Linked DNA regions of Methylobacterium currus. The protein of the gene in region 2 binds, or shares a complex with, the protein of the main gene of each other region. Links are inferred from orthologs where the notes say so. Each region holds a gene or a part of one and is shown on either strand. Other genes may lie near its edges. The genes, in order: accD and accC.

Region 1 (6,705 bases), 2.7 Mb from region 2 along the record:
GGCCTCGGTGCCGATGTCGCCGAAGCCGGCGGCGCGCAAGGCCGCGATCGCCGTACCGGCATTGACGATCTGGTGGCGCCCGGCGAGCCGCGGCCGCGGCAGATCGAGGAGACCGTCCTCGTCCTGGTAGACCAGCCGGCCGCGCTCCTCGTGGGCGGAGAAATCCTGGTTGCCGACGAAGATCGGTCCGGCGCCGATCGCCTCGGCCCGGGCGCAGAGCACCGCGTCGGCCTGGGCGTAGTCCTGCGGGGCGATCACCGCGGGGCAGCCGCGCTTGAAGATGCCGGCCTTCTCGCCAGCCACCGCCTCGACGGTGTCGCCGAGATATTCGGCGTGGTCGCGGCCGATCGGCGTCACCACGGCGCAGGCCGGCCGGTCGATGACGTTGGTGGCGTCGACCCGGCCGCCCAGGCCCACCTCGAGCAGCAGCACGTCGGCGGGCGCCTCGGAGAACAGCAGCAGGGCCGCCGCGGTGGTGATCTCGAACACCGTGATCGGTGCGCCGGCATTCACCGCCTCGCAGCGGGCGAAGGCCTCCGCCAGCCGGTCCTCCGGCACGAAGCGGCCGCCGCCGACGGCGCCGAGGCGGATGCGCTCGTGGAACCGCACCAGATGGGGCGAGGTGTAGACATGCGCCGAGAGGCCGCCGGCCTCCAGGATCGCCCGCATGGTGGCGATGGTCGAGCCCTTGCCGTTCGTCCCCGCCACGTGGATCACCGGCGGCAGGCGCCGCTCCGGATGGCCCAGGGCCGCGAGCAGGCGTTCGATCCGGCCGAGGGACAGGTCGATGGTGCGCGGGTGCAGGGCGAGGAAGCGCGCCATCAGGGCGTCGGAGGATTCCATCGGCGTTCTCGCGGGGGCTCGACCTGGCTTCCCGCCGGTCGGGCGGCGGGGCGCGAGAGAGGATCAGAGGCGGGGCGGGCCCGCAAGCCCGACGAAGTCGGGACCAAGCCGGCAAGCCCGACGAAGTCGGGACCAAGTCCGCAGGCCCGACGAGCGATCGGGACGGGCCTGCCCGGCGCCTCACGCCGGCACGGGCTTGGCGTCGGCCTTGGTGTCAGGCTTGGCGTCCGGCTTCGCCTCCGCCCTGGCCTCGGCCTGCGCTGCCGCGCTCTCGGCCGGCACCTGCATCAGCAGCCCGCACAGGCGCGCGATCGTGCCCTTCAGGTCGCGCCGGTGCACGACCTGGTCGACCATGCCGTGCTCCTTCAGGTACTCGGCGCGCTGGAAGCCGTCGGGCAGCTTCTCGCGGATGGTCTGCTCGATCACCCGCGGGCCGGCAAAGCCGATGAGCGCCCCGGGCTCGGCGAGGTGCACGTCGCCCAGCATCGCGTAGGAGGCGGTGACGCCGCCGGTGGTCGGGTTGGTCAGCACCACGATGTAGGGCAGGCGGGCGCTGTTGAGCCGGCGCACCGCCACGGTGGTGCGGGGCATCTGCATCAAGGACAGGATACCCTCCTGCATCCGCGCCCCGCCGGAGGCCGCGAACAGCACGTAGGGGGTGCGCTTCTCGAGCGCCGTCTCGGCGCCGCGCACGAAGGCCTCGCCGGCCGCCATGCCGAGCGAGCCGCCCATGAAGCCGAAATCCTGCACCGCCAGGGTCATCGGCAGGCCCGAGACGCGCCCGAAGCCGACCTTGAACGCGTCGGTCATGCCGGTCTTGGCGCGGGCGTCCTTGAGCCGGTCGACGTAGCGCTTCTCGTCGCGGAACTTGAGGGGATCGGCCGCCACCTCGGGCAGCGGCACGTCGAGCCAGGTGCCCTGGTCGAACATCAGCTTCAGGCGCTGCTGCGCGGTGATGCGCAGATGGTGCTCCGAGCCCGGAATCACCCAGCCATTGGCCTCCACCTCCTTGTGGAACACCATCTGGCCGGTCTCCGGGCACTTCACCCAGAGGTTCTCCGGCGTCTCGCGCTTGAACAGCGTCTTGATCTTCGGGCGCACGACCTCGGAGATCCAGTTCATCGCCTCGACCATGATCGCTCCTCGGCCGTCGGGTTCGTATCAGCGGATATGGGGATGGTGCTCAGCGGGCGCGCACGCCGGCGGCAAGCTCGCGCACGAGGCTCGTCACCGCCTCGACCAATCCGGCCTGGGCCCGGCCTTCGCCGTCGAGGGAGCCGGCGAGGGAAGCGACGATCGCCGAGCCCACCACCACGCCGTCGGCGGCGCGGGCCAGCGCCGCGGCGTGCGCCCCGGTCTTGACGCCGAATCCCACCACCACCGGCAGGTCGGTGTGGCGGCGGATGCGCTCGACGGCGCCGGCCACGACGCCGAAATCCGGGGTCGCCGTGCCGGTGATGCCGGTGATCGACACGTAGTAGACGAAGCCCGCGGTGTTCGCGAGCACCGCCGGCAGGCGCGCCTCGTCGGTCGTGGGCGTGGCGAGCCGGACGAAGGCGAGGCCGGCCGCGATCGTCGGCAGGCAGAGTTCGTCGTCCTCCTCCGGCGGCAGGTCGACCACGATCAGCCCGTCGATCCCCGCCGCCTTGGCCTCGTCGAGGAAGCGGGCGACGCCGTAGATGTAGATCGGGTTGTAGTACCCCATCAGGATCACGGGCGTGGCGGCGTTCTCCTCCCGGAAGCGGCGCACCAGGTCCAGGGTGCCGGCGAGCGTCTGCCCGCCTTTCAGCGCCCGCAGGCCCGCCGCCTGGATCGCCGGACCGTCCGCCATCGGGTCGGTGAAGGGCAGGCCGAACTCCACGATGTCGGCTCCGGCCTCCGGCAGGGCGCGCAGCACCCGGAGCGAGGTCTCGGCATCGGGATCGCCCGCCATCACGTAGGTGACGAGGGCGGCGCGGTTCTCCGCGCGGCAGCGGGCGAAGGTGTCGGCGAGGCGGGTGGACATCGGGGGCGACCTCGGAGGCGGCGCTGCGCTCGATAAAAGAGAGCGTGCGCCGCGGACGGGCGGAACGGATCGCCGCGCCTACACCATCGGGGGCCGCAGATAAAGTTTCACGCCGGCCGGCCGCCTTCCGCGGCGGCGCGCAGGGCCGACAGCGTCACCGCGCCGTCGCCGATCCCGACCCGCTCCTCCCCGCTCGCGAGCATCAACGCCAGGGCATCCTTGAGGGAGGCGTCGGGGGACAGGCGGGGCGCGTCGCCGGCGGGACCCGGCTCGGCGTGGTCGCGGGCCGGCAGCAGGGAGAGACGCCGCAGGAGCCGGTCGTCGCCGACGAATTCCGCCGCGAAAGCGTCGGCGGGGGCGGCGAGGAGGGACGCCGGCGCCGCGACCTGGACGAGGCGTCCCTCCCGCATCAGCGCGACCGTGTCGCCCATCCGCACCGCCTCGTCGATGTCGTGGGTGACCATCAGAACGGTCTTGTCGAGCCTCCCCAAGATCCCCCGGACCTCGTCCTGCAGGCGGGTGCGGGCCACCGGATCGACGGCACCGAACGGCTCGTCCATCAGCAGCACCGGCGGATCGGCGGCGAGTGCCCGGGCGACGCCGACGCGCTGGCGCTGACCCCCCGAGAGCGCGTCCGGGCGCCGGTCGCGGAATTCGCCGGGGTCGAGTCCGACGAGGTCGAGCATCGCGTCGACCCGCTCGGCGATCCGCGCCCGCGGCCAGCCGAGGAGGCCCGGCACCGTCGCGACGTTCTGGGCGACCGTGCGGTGCGGAAACAGCCCGACGCCCTGGAGCACGTAGCCGATGCGACGGCGCAACCCGATCGGGTCGAGGCCGGCGACGTCCCGCCCCTCGACCAGGACCCGGCCCAGGCTCGGCACCACCAGGCGGTTGACCATCTGCAGGGCGGTCGACTTGCCGCAGCCCGACGGGCCGATCAGCACGCAGGTCGCGCCGGCCTCGACCGCGAGGTCGAAGGCGTCGAGCGCCGGTCGGGCCTGCCCGGGATAGGTCTTGGCCGCGCCCTCGAAACGGATCATCGGCGCATTCCTGGTTGGGAACCTTGCCTGGTCGGGACTCTCGCCTGGTCGGGATCCCGTCCGGTCGGGACTCTCGCCTCGGCGTGGCTCTCGGCCTTGCTCAGCAGCCGTGGCAGATCGACCCGAGGGTGCGCTTCATCCTCACGTCCCAGGCCTTGTCCCGGGCCGCGGTGGCGGCCTGGGCCTTGCGCTGAGATTCTGCCGAATCGGCCTTTGCGACGGCCGGCTTGGCCGCGGTCGGGCCGACAGCGGCAGGACCCGCGCCATCGACCCGGCGGGGCTGGCGCCGGCCGGCGGCGGGGGACGCCGGCGCCGGCGCCGCCTCCGGCGCGGCGACGCCCGCGGGCGTCGACCCGAGCGGGGCGGGCGTCTCGGTCTGCGCCGCGGCGGTACCGGCGGCGAGGGCGAGGAGGGCGGAGGCGACGAGGAGGCGCATGGTGGGCTCTCGGGGGCGCCCGCCTAGGTCGCGGGGCGCCGAAAAGGGGACGATCCCGCCACCTTATGCATTTTTCCACCGCGAGGGACACCGGCGCCGATCGGCGCATCCGGCGGCAGGGCCCCGTACCGCGGCGCGCGGGATTCCCTGTCGCCGCGCGGGACGGGGCGCCCGCTCAGGCCGACCGGCGCAGCGGGTAGGACGGCATCGGCACCTCCGCCGGCGCCCGGTCCCGGGCGACGATCACCTCCGGCACGCCGGCGGCCTCGGCGGCGTCGTACAGGCCGACGAGGCGCGGGTCGTCGGCCTCGGCGTTCGAGGCGATCACCACGGCGTCCATCCAGGCCGAGACCGCGCTCACCAGCGGCCGGGTCTCGGCAGAGAAGCCGTCGCCCAGGCAGGCGATCACCCAATCATAGGCCTCGCCGAGGGCGTCGACGGTGAGCCCGAGGGCGTCGCGCGCGGCGATCAGCGTACCGACCTCGCCGCGGCCGCGGCCGATCAGGTTCAGGCGCGGGCCGGCATCGGGCTGGATCACCGTTGTGAAGTCGGCGTGGCCGGCGACGAGGTCGATGAGGCCCGGGCGGGAATCCTGCGGCTCGTCGAGGCGCACCAGGAGCGCGCGGCCGTGCAGGGAAGCGGCGAGGCCGAGGCTGCGGGCGAGGCCGTCGAGATCGGTCTCGCCTCCGGTGCCGACGAGGAGCAGTCGCCGGCCGCCGCCCGCGGTCTCGATCGCGTCGAGCCGCGCCACCAGCACGTCGAGGTCGTAGCGGGCCTCGAACGGCAGCCGGGCCGGCACCATGCTTGCGACAGGGGGGGCTTCGACCGGCTCCGCCGCCGCGGCAGGCGGGACCGGATCGGCGGGCGCAGGCGGCGGCGGCACGAGGTCGGCGGACGCCGCCGCGAGCGGCGCCGGCTCGACGGCCGGGGCCGGCTTCGCGTCCAGGACCGGCGCGGCCGTGAGAGCCGGCACGGGGGCCGCCGCCTCCGGCTCGGACGGCGCGAGGGCGGAGGCCGCCGCGGGCGTGGCCACGGCGACGGCCGGCGCCGCCGCGAGGGGGGCTTCCGGCTCCGGCTCGATCCGCGGCCGGCGCAGGGGCGGGCGGCCGCGCCCGCGTCCGGGTGGATCGCCGGCGAGCAGCGCCCTGGCGACGATGCTGCCGATGGCGAACAGGAAGGCGATCACCGTGGCGAAGAGGACGATCGGCAGCTTCTTGGGGAAGGACGGCAGGTCGGGCACCACCGCGCGCGAGACCACCCGGGCATCGGCCGGGGCGGCGCTCGCCGCGTCGCGGGCCGCCGCCTCGCGGAAGCGGCCGAGATAGGATTCGAGCTGCTCGCGCTGGGCCTTCGCCTCGCGCTCCAGGGCGCGCAGCTCGACCTCGTCGCCGTTCGCCTTGGCGACGATGCCGCGCTGCCCGTCCACCGTCGCTTGCAGGCTCTCGACCCGGCTGCCGGCGATGCGGGCATCGTTCTCGAGCGTCCGCACCGCGCGGTCGGCGGCGGCGCGGATCTGCGTCTCCAGGCCCTCGAGCTGGGCGCGCAGCTCCTTCATCCGCGGGTGCTGCGGCAGCAGGGTGCGGGCCTCGAGGGCGAGCTGCGCCTTCAGGCCGATGCGCTGCTCGACCAGGCGGCGGATCAGCTCGTTGTTGGCGACGTCCGGGATCTCGAAGCCGCGGCCGTCCTTCAGCATCTCGCGGATCAGCTTGGCCTTGGCGCCGGCATCGGCCTGGGCGGCGCGGGCCTGGGTCAGCTGGGTCGAGAGCTCGGCGAGCTGCTGCGCCGCGAGCGGCTGGTTGGCCGCGCCGCCGCTGCCGATCAGCCCGTTGCGGGCCCGGAACGTCTCGACCTTCGCCTCGGCCTCCGCGACGCGGCTGCGCAGGGTCTCGATATTGGTGCCGAGCCAGGTCGAGGCGTAGCGCGCGGTGTCGACCTTCGCGGCGGCGAGCGAGGAGAGGTAGAGGTCCGAGATGGTGTTGGCGGCCTTCGCGGCCAGCTCGGGATCCTTCGAGCGGAACTCGATCGTCAGGATGCGCGACTTGCCGGCCGGATAGACCAGCAGCCGCTCGAAGTACCGTTCCAGCACCCGGTCGACCGGCTCGCGCTCGAGGGGGTTCTGGGCGAGGCCGAGCATCACCAGCACCTGCTGGAGGCCGCCGACGCCCTGGACCATCGGGTCGAATTCGGGGTTGCCGACGAGGCCGAGGCTCTTGATCGCCTCGCGGGCGATGTCGCGGGACATCACCACCTGGACCTGGCTCGCCACCGCCTGCTCGTCGATCGGCTGGGGCAGCTCGCCCCGGTCCTGCTGCAGCCGCGTCAGCGCGCTGTCGCGGCTCTCGAGCAGGAGCTTCGCTTCCGCGGTGTAGCGCGGGGTCACG
Region 2 (6,743 bases):
TCTGGCCGACCTCGGTGTCGATCGATTGCGGGTAGGTGAAGATCGCCCGCTGGTTGTCGCGGGTGAAGTCGACGGGCGAGGCCGCGGCGGCGCCGAAATAGGTCTTGGCGCCCGAGGCGATGATGTGAAACTCGGAATCGAGGCTGCGGTGGCCGATATCGGCGTAGACCCGGCCGATCTCCGAGGGCGACTGGTAGCGCCAGCCGGCATCGCGCAGGCCCTCGCCGGCAAAGTAGAAGCTCCAGGGGCCGATCACCTCGCCGTACTGGAGCGTGCCCAGGATGCGGCCGTCCGAGCCGCCCATCACCGAGACTTCCTTGCCCTGCCAGGTGAAGCCGTTCTTCATCTCGATATTGACCGCGCCGCCGAGCGCGTTGAGGCCGAAGATCGGGTTGCCGGTGACGATGTCGATGCGGTTGATCGCGACCTGGGGAATCAGGTCCCAGTTCACCACGTCGCCGAAGGCCTCGTTGATGCGGGTGCCGTTCTGGTAGACGGCGAGCCCCTGCGGCGCGCCGAGCAGCGGCGAGGCGTCGAAGCCGCGATAGGTCAGGGTCTGGCGGAAGCTGTTGCCTTGGCCGTCGGAGAGGCTCACGCCCGGGGTGGTGCGGGCCAGCGTGAAGGTGGGGTCGAGGGTGGCGCGGTCCTGCTCGAGCATCCTGGCCGTCACGGTCTCGACGGTGAACGGCACCTTGGCGAGCGGCAGGGCGCCGCCGCCGCCGATCCGCTCGCCCGTGGCCGAGCGCCCGGTACCGCCCGCACCGGCCACCGGCGTCACCGGTACCACGTCGATCGTCTCCAGGGCGATGGTCTCTTGCGCCGCCGCCGGCGCGATCAGCCCGGCCGAGACGAGAGCGGTCGTGACCAGAAGCCCCCAGCGCGACGCCGTCATGCCCGACATGTTCCCCCACCCAACTCGCTGTTGTGGCGCTGCCCGGCGCCAACCTGGGTAGGAGAGATAGCGAGCTTCACCGTTCCGCCGCAATCCCGCCTGACAGGGCATTGCCCGATCGGGCAGTTCTGAGGCAGAGTTGGCGCCCGAACCTCGCTGGTCGTGACCTCATGGCAACAATCGGAGAAGCCGGGGAGACTTTGCGCGGGAAGATCCGGCAATCGGAACTGCTTGATATTCCCGGGTCTTCGACTTGCCGAGGGTGGCCCGATGCGGTCAGGTCAGGCCGAGGGCCGCGACCGCCTCGGACCCGGTGAGCGGCGCGCTGTCCCACTGCGCCGGCCGGTCGATCGCGGCGCGCAGCATCGCCTTGTAGACGTGGCGCGGCACCTCCTCGGCCCCGAACTGGGCGAGGTGGCTGGTGACGAACTGGGCGTCGAGCAGGGTGTAGCCGCCGCGCTTCAGCCGGGCGGCGAGGTGCACCAGTGCCACCTTCGAGGCGTCCCGGGCGACGTGGAACATGCTCTCGCCGAAGAACGCCGCGCCGAGGGAGACCCCGTAGAGCCCGCCGACCAGGATGCGGGGCTCGCCGGCATAGACCTCGACGGTGTGGCAATGGCCGAGATCGAACAATTCGCCGTAGAGGGCGCGGATGCGCGCATTGATCCAGGTGCGGTCGCTGTCCCGCCGCGGCGCGGCGCAGCCCTCGATCACCGCATCGAAGTCGCGGTCGGTCACCACCTCGAAGCCGCCGTTGCGCACCGTGCGGGCGAGGCGATGGCCGAGATGGAAGCGGTCGAGGGGCAGGATGCCCCGCTCCTTCGGCTCGACCCAGTACAGGGTCGGGTCATCCGCATCCTCCGCCATCGGGAAGATACCGGCCGCGTAGGCCTTGAGCAGGATCTCGGCGGTGATCTCGACGTTCAGGCTGCCGTGCATCGACAGAGGTTCCGGGCGGGACAGGGCGGGGAAGCGTTTCTCCCCCATGGCCGAGCCTTGGCAAAGATCGAGCCTTGGCCAAGATAGGGCACGCGGCCTGCCGCGACGAGAAACGGCCCGCGGCTCTGGGCCGCGGACCGTTTCGATCGCAGGGCGTCGCCTCGGCTCAGTTCGCCGGTCCGCCCGCGGTGTTGCCGAGGTTCGGGTTCAGGCGGCTCGGCATCGCGGCGTTGCCGCCCTTGGCCGAATCGACCTGGGTCTCGTAGGTCGACTGACCGACGCCGCCGACCGGGCCCGGACCGGCCGGGACGGGGGCGACCACGGTGCCGGTGGTGAGCGGGTCGACGACCGGGGCGACCGGGCCCCGAGAGGCCGGAGCATCATAGCCAGGGGTCTGGGCGAGGGCGGGAGTGGCCAGGAGGGCGGCCACGGCGGCGAGCTTGAGCACGCGCATCGTCAGATCTCTCTCGGTTGTGGTTGGAATTGTCGCGGCCTCGATCGGTCCCGTCAGCTGCCTGACGCAATGCCTGACCGACCTGTCCTTGCCGCTGTTGCCGAGAGAACCCTTGGGAAGCCGCGCTGTTCCGCGCCGCTTCCAAAAATATCGCGCCCGATCGATTGCTGCGGTGCCGCACCCGGACAAGCGCGTCCGGACATGCAAAGGGGCGCCACGCGGCGCCCCTTGCGACGGTCCAGCCGCCTGCGCGGGCGTCAGCCGATCTCGAGCCCGCCGGTCTTGAGGAATTCCTCGAGCCAGTGGATGTCGTAGAGGCCGTTCTGGATGTCGGCGTTGCGCACCAGGGTGCGGAACAGCGGCAGGGTCGTGTCGACGCCCGCGACCACGAACTCGTCGAGCGCCCGGCGCAGCCGCATCAGGCACTCGTTGCGGGTGCGGCCGTGGACGATGAGCTTGCCCATCAGCGAGTCGTAGTGCGGCGGGATGCGGTAGCCCTGGAAGGCCGCCGAATCGACCCGCACGCCGAGGCCCCCGGGCGGGTGGAAGTAGGTGATGGTGCCGGGCGAGGGCCGGAAGGTGGAGGGGTGCTCGGCGTTGATGCGGCACTCGATGGCGTGGCCCTCGACCCGCACGTCCTCCTGGCGCACCGACAGGGGCGCGCCCGCCGCCACCCGGATCTGCTCGTTGACGAGGTCGATCCCGGTGATCATCTCGGTAACAGGGTGCTCCACCTGAATTCGAGTGTTCATCTCGATGAAGTAGAACTGCCCGTCCTCGTAGAGGAACTCGATCGTGCCGGCGCCGCTATAGCCCAGCTCCTGCATCGCCCGGGCGACGGTGCCGCCGATCTGCTCGCGCATCTCGGCGTTGAGGGCCGGGGAGGGGCCTTCCTCCCAGACCTTCTGGTGCCGGCGCTGGAGCGAGCAGTCGCGCTCGGCGAGGTGGATGGCGTTGCCGCGGCCGTCGCCGAGCACCTGCACCTCGATGTGGCGCGGCTTCTCGAGATATTTTTCGATGTAGACCGCGTCGTCGCCGAAGGCCGCCTTGGCCTCGGTGCGGGCGGTCATCAGGGCGGATTCGAGGTCGGCCTCGCTGCGGGCGACCTTCATGCCGCGGCCGCCGCCGCCGGAGGCGGCCTTGATCAGCACCGGGTAGCCGATATCGGCCGCGACCCGCTTGGCCTCGTCGATCTCGGTGACGCCGCCCTCGGAACCCGGCACGCACGGGATGCCGAGGCGCTTGGCCGTGCGCTTGGCCTCGATCTTGTCGCCCATCACCCGGATGTGCTCGGCCTTGGGGCCGATGAAGCCGATGCCGTGATGGCCCAGCACCTCGGCGAAGCGGGCATTCTCCGACAGGAAGCCGTAGCCCGGGTGCACCGCGTCGGCGCCGGTGATCTCGCAGGCGGCGATGATCGACGGGATGTTGAGGTAGCTGTCGCGGGCCGGCGGCGGGCCGATGCAGACGCTCTCGTCGGCGAGCCGCACATGCATGGCGTCGGCGTCGGCGGTGGAGTGCACCGCCACCGTCGCGATGCCGAGCTCCTTGGCGGCCCGCAGGATCCGGAGCGCGATCTCGCCCCGGTTCGCGATCAGGATCTTGTCGAACATGGGGCCCCTAAGGTCACTCGATCAGCAGGAGGGGCTCGCCGAACTCGACCGGCTGACCGTCCTCGATGAAGATCGCCGTGACGGTGCCGGCGCGCGGCGCCACGATGTCGTTGAAGGTCTTCATCGCCTCGACGAGCAGCACCCGGGCGCCGCTCTCGACCCGCGAGCCGACCTCGACGAAGGTCTTGGCGTCCGGCGAGGGCTTGCGGTAGGCGGTGCCGACCATCGGCGAGAGCACCGCGCCCGGATGGGCGGCGAGCGCCTTCGGGTCGGCGTCGGCGGCGGGCACCGGCGCGGCGGCGGGAATCGCGGCGGCGGGCAGGGGCGGGGCGACGGCGGCCGCCACCGGGACCTGCACCTGCTGCACGGCGCGCTCGCGGGCGACGCGGATGCGCAGGTCGCCCTTCTCGACCTCGATCTCGCTGAGATCGGTCTCGGCGATCAGGGTCGCCAGCTCGCGCACGAGCTCGGGGTCGAAGGGATCAGGCTTGTTGTTGGAGGGCACGGCGGGTCTTCGGCAATCGTGTTGAGGGCGGGGGTTGACCCGCCGGGACCCGTGTCCCGGACGACGCGGGGGCGTCATGCGATCCGGCGGGCGATCGGCGGGCCTCATAGACCATGCGGCCGGCCCGCGATAGGGGCGCCGGTCGCGACGGGCGAAGGCGTCGAGGCTCAGCAGGTGGCGTGGCCGCACTGGCGCACGCCGGCCACCGTCTTGCGGATCGGGTCGACACCGACGGCGCCCGGGATGATCTCGTCGCCGATGATGAAGGCCGGGGTGCCCGACAGGCCGAGCTTGTCGCCCAAGCCCACATTCTCCTGCAGCGCCGCCTGGATGTCGGGGGCCTGCATGTCCTTCTGGAGCTTGGCGATGTCGAGGCCCATCTCCTTGGCCACCGCGATCGCCCGCTCGCCGTTCACCCGGCCGCGGCTCTCGAGCAGGCGGGTGTGGTAGTCGAACAGCTTGTCGCCCTTGAGCTGCTGCTTGGCGGCGAGCGCCACCTTGCTGGCCTCGAGCGAGTCGGGCCCGAGCACGGGGAAGTCGCGCAGGACGACCTTCAGCTTAGGATCACCCTTGATCAGGGTCTGCAGGTCGGTGAGCGCCCGCTTGCAGTAGCCGCAATTGTAATCGAAGAACTCGACCAGGGTGACGTCGCCGTTCGGGTTGCCGGCGACGAAGCCGTGCGGCGAGTTGTGCAGGGTGTCGCGGGTTTCCTTGAGGGCACTGGCCTGGGCGACCTTCTGGGCCTCCTGCTGGCGCTTCTCCAGCTCGGCCATCGCCTCCTGCAGCACCTCCGGGTTCTTCAGCAGGTAGTCGCGCACCACGCTCTCGATCGCCTGGCGCTGGGCGTCGGTCATCGCGCCCGAGGTCGCGGGACTTTGCGCCGCCGTGCCCGGAGCCGCCGGCGTGGTCGTCGGCGCCTGCGCCCGGGTCGGCGCGGCCGTGGCGACGAGGCCCGCGAGCGCAAGGGCGGGCAGAAGGCGGGGCAGGAGCAGCATCGTCGTCCTCATCGGGGTCGTTCACGGTCGGTGGCGCACAATCCTGGCGCGCTCCTTGAGCCGCCGGTTAGGCGGTTTCGCGGCAGGCTTGTCAAATCACGCTTGCGCCGGTGGCGGGGCGCAATTGCCGGCAAATCCCGCTATGTGCGGGGGCGCACCCGCGCCCGTGACCTGAAAGAACGCTCCAAGGCCCATCATGTCCGATTCTCCTTCCCTCGTCTCCCGCCGCGCCGCCCGCGTCGCGCCCTTCCTGGCGATGGACGTGCTCGCCGCCGCGGCGCGGCGGGAGCGGCAGGGCGGCAGCGTGGTGCATATGGAGGTGGGCCAGCCCTCGGCGCCCGCCCCCCGTCCGGCCATCGCGGCGGCGCAAGACGCGCTGGCCTCGGGCCGCATCCCCTATACCGAGGCGCTCGGCATCGCCCCCTTGCGCGAGCGCATCGCCCGCCACTACGCCGAGGCCTACGGCGTGGCGGTGGCGCCGGAGCGGGTCGTGGTCACCACCGGCTCCTCGGCGGGCTTCGTGCTCGCCTTCCTGAGCCTGTTCGATGCCGGCGGGCGCGTCGCCATCGCGGCGCCGGGCTACCCGGCCTACCGCTCGGTGCTCCAGGCCGTCGACCTCGAGCCGGTGGGGCTGACCTTGCGCGCCGAGGACGGCTTCGTCCCGACCGCCGCGAGCCTTCGGGCTGCGCACGCGAGCGCGCCGCTCTCCGGCCTCCTGGTGATGAGCCCCGCCAACCCGTCGGGCACGATGATCGACGAGGCGGCCTTGCGCGCCCTGGCGCAGGCCTGCCGGTCGCTGAACCTGCGCTTCATCTCGGACGAGATCTATCACGGCCTCACCTACGGCGTGCCGGCCGCGACCGCCTTGGCGGTCGATCCCGATGCGGTCGTGATCAACTCGTTCTCGAAATACTACTGCATGACCGGCTGGCGCATCGGCTGGATGGTGGTGCCGGAAGGCCTGGTGCGGCCGATCGAGCGCCTGGCGCAGAACCTCTACATCTCGGCGCCCTACCTATCGCAGGTGGCGGCCCTCGCCGCCTTCGACGCCACCGAGGAGCTGGAGGCGGTGAAGGCCGATTATGCCCGGGCCCGCGCGCTCCTCCTCGGCGAGCTGCCGAGCCTCGGCCTCGGCGACGTGCACCCGGCCGACGGCGCCTTCTACCTCTATGCCGACGTGGCCCGGCTCACCAACGACTCGATCGGCTTCTGCCGCCGGATGCTCGACGAGGCCGGCGTCGCGGCGACGCCCGGCCTCGACTTCGATCCCGAGGCCGGCGCCCACCACCTGCGCCTGTCCTTCGCCGGCGGCGAGGCCGAGGCGCGGGAGGCGGTGCGGCGGCTG

What was found.
Region 1: the proteins of accC (region 2) and accD are in contact, whole or in part, in a solved structure (PDB 8UXZ), measured with the Escherichia coli proteins. The link is inferred for Methylobacterium currus from one-to-one orthologs.

Annotation. Positions count from the first base shown.
Region 1 is NZ_CP028843.1:5,068,066-5,074,770, reverse strand. What follows is about bases 1-2,765. They hold accD (acetyl-CoA carboxylase, carboxyltransferase subunit beta), read right to left. Parts: upstream 1,978-2,765; coding sequence 1,024-1,977; downstream 1-1,023. Other genes in these bases: trpA (tryptophan synthase subunit alpha), read right to left, coding at 2,027-2,765; DA075_RS23450 (bifunctional folylpolyglutamate synthase/dihydrofolate synthase), read right to left, coding at 1-843. Also shown: more of trpA, read right to left, coding at 2,766-2,848; DA075_RS23435 (ABC transporter ATP-binding protein), read right to left, coding at 2,956-3,888; DA075_RS36755 (hypothetical protein), read right to left, coding at 3,989-4,324; DA075_RS23425 (GumC family protein), read right to left, coding at 4,500-6,705.
Region 2 is NZ_CP028843.1:2,337,003-2,343,745, reverse strand. What follows is about bases 1,721-4,523. They hold accC (acetyl-CoA carboxylase biotin carboxylase subunit), read right to left. Parts: upstream 3,899-4,523; coding sequence 2,543-3,898; downstream 1,721-2,542. Other genes in these bases: accB (acetyl-CoA carboxylase biotin carboxyl carrier protein), read right to left, coding at 3,912-4,403; DA075_RS11170 (hypothetical protein), read right to left, coding at 1,998-2,285; aat (leucyl/phenylalanyl-tRNA--protein transferase), read right to left, coding at 1,721-1,831. In the rest of the region: DA075_RS11180 (TonB-dependent receptor), read right to left, coding at 1-892; more of aat, read right to left, coding at 1,169-1,720; DA075_RS11155 (DsbA family protein), read right to left, coding at 4,571-5,398; DA075_RS11150 (pyridoxal phosphate-dependent aminotransferase), read left to right, coding at 5,595-6,743. UniProt on the Escherichia coli protein: This protein is a component of the acetyl coenzyme A carboxylase complex; first, biotin carboxylase catalyzes the carboxylation of the carrier protein and then the transcarboxylase transfers the carboxyl group to form malonyl-CoA.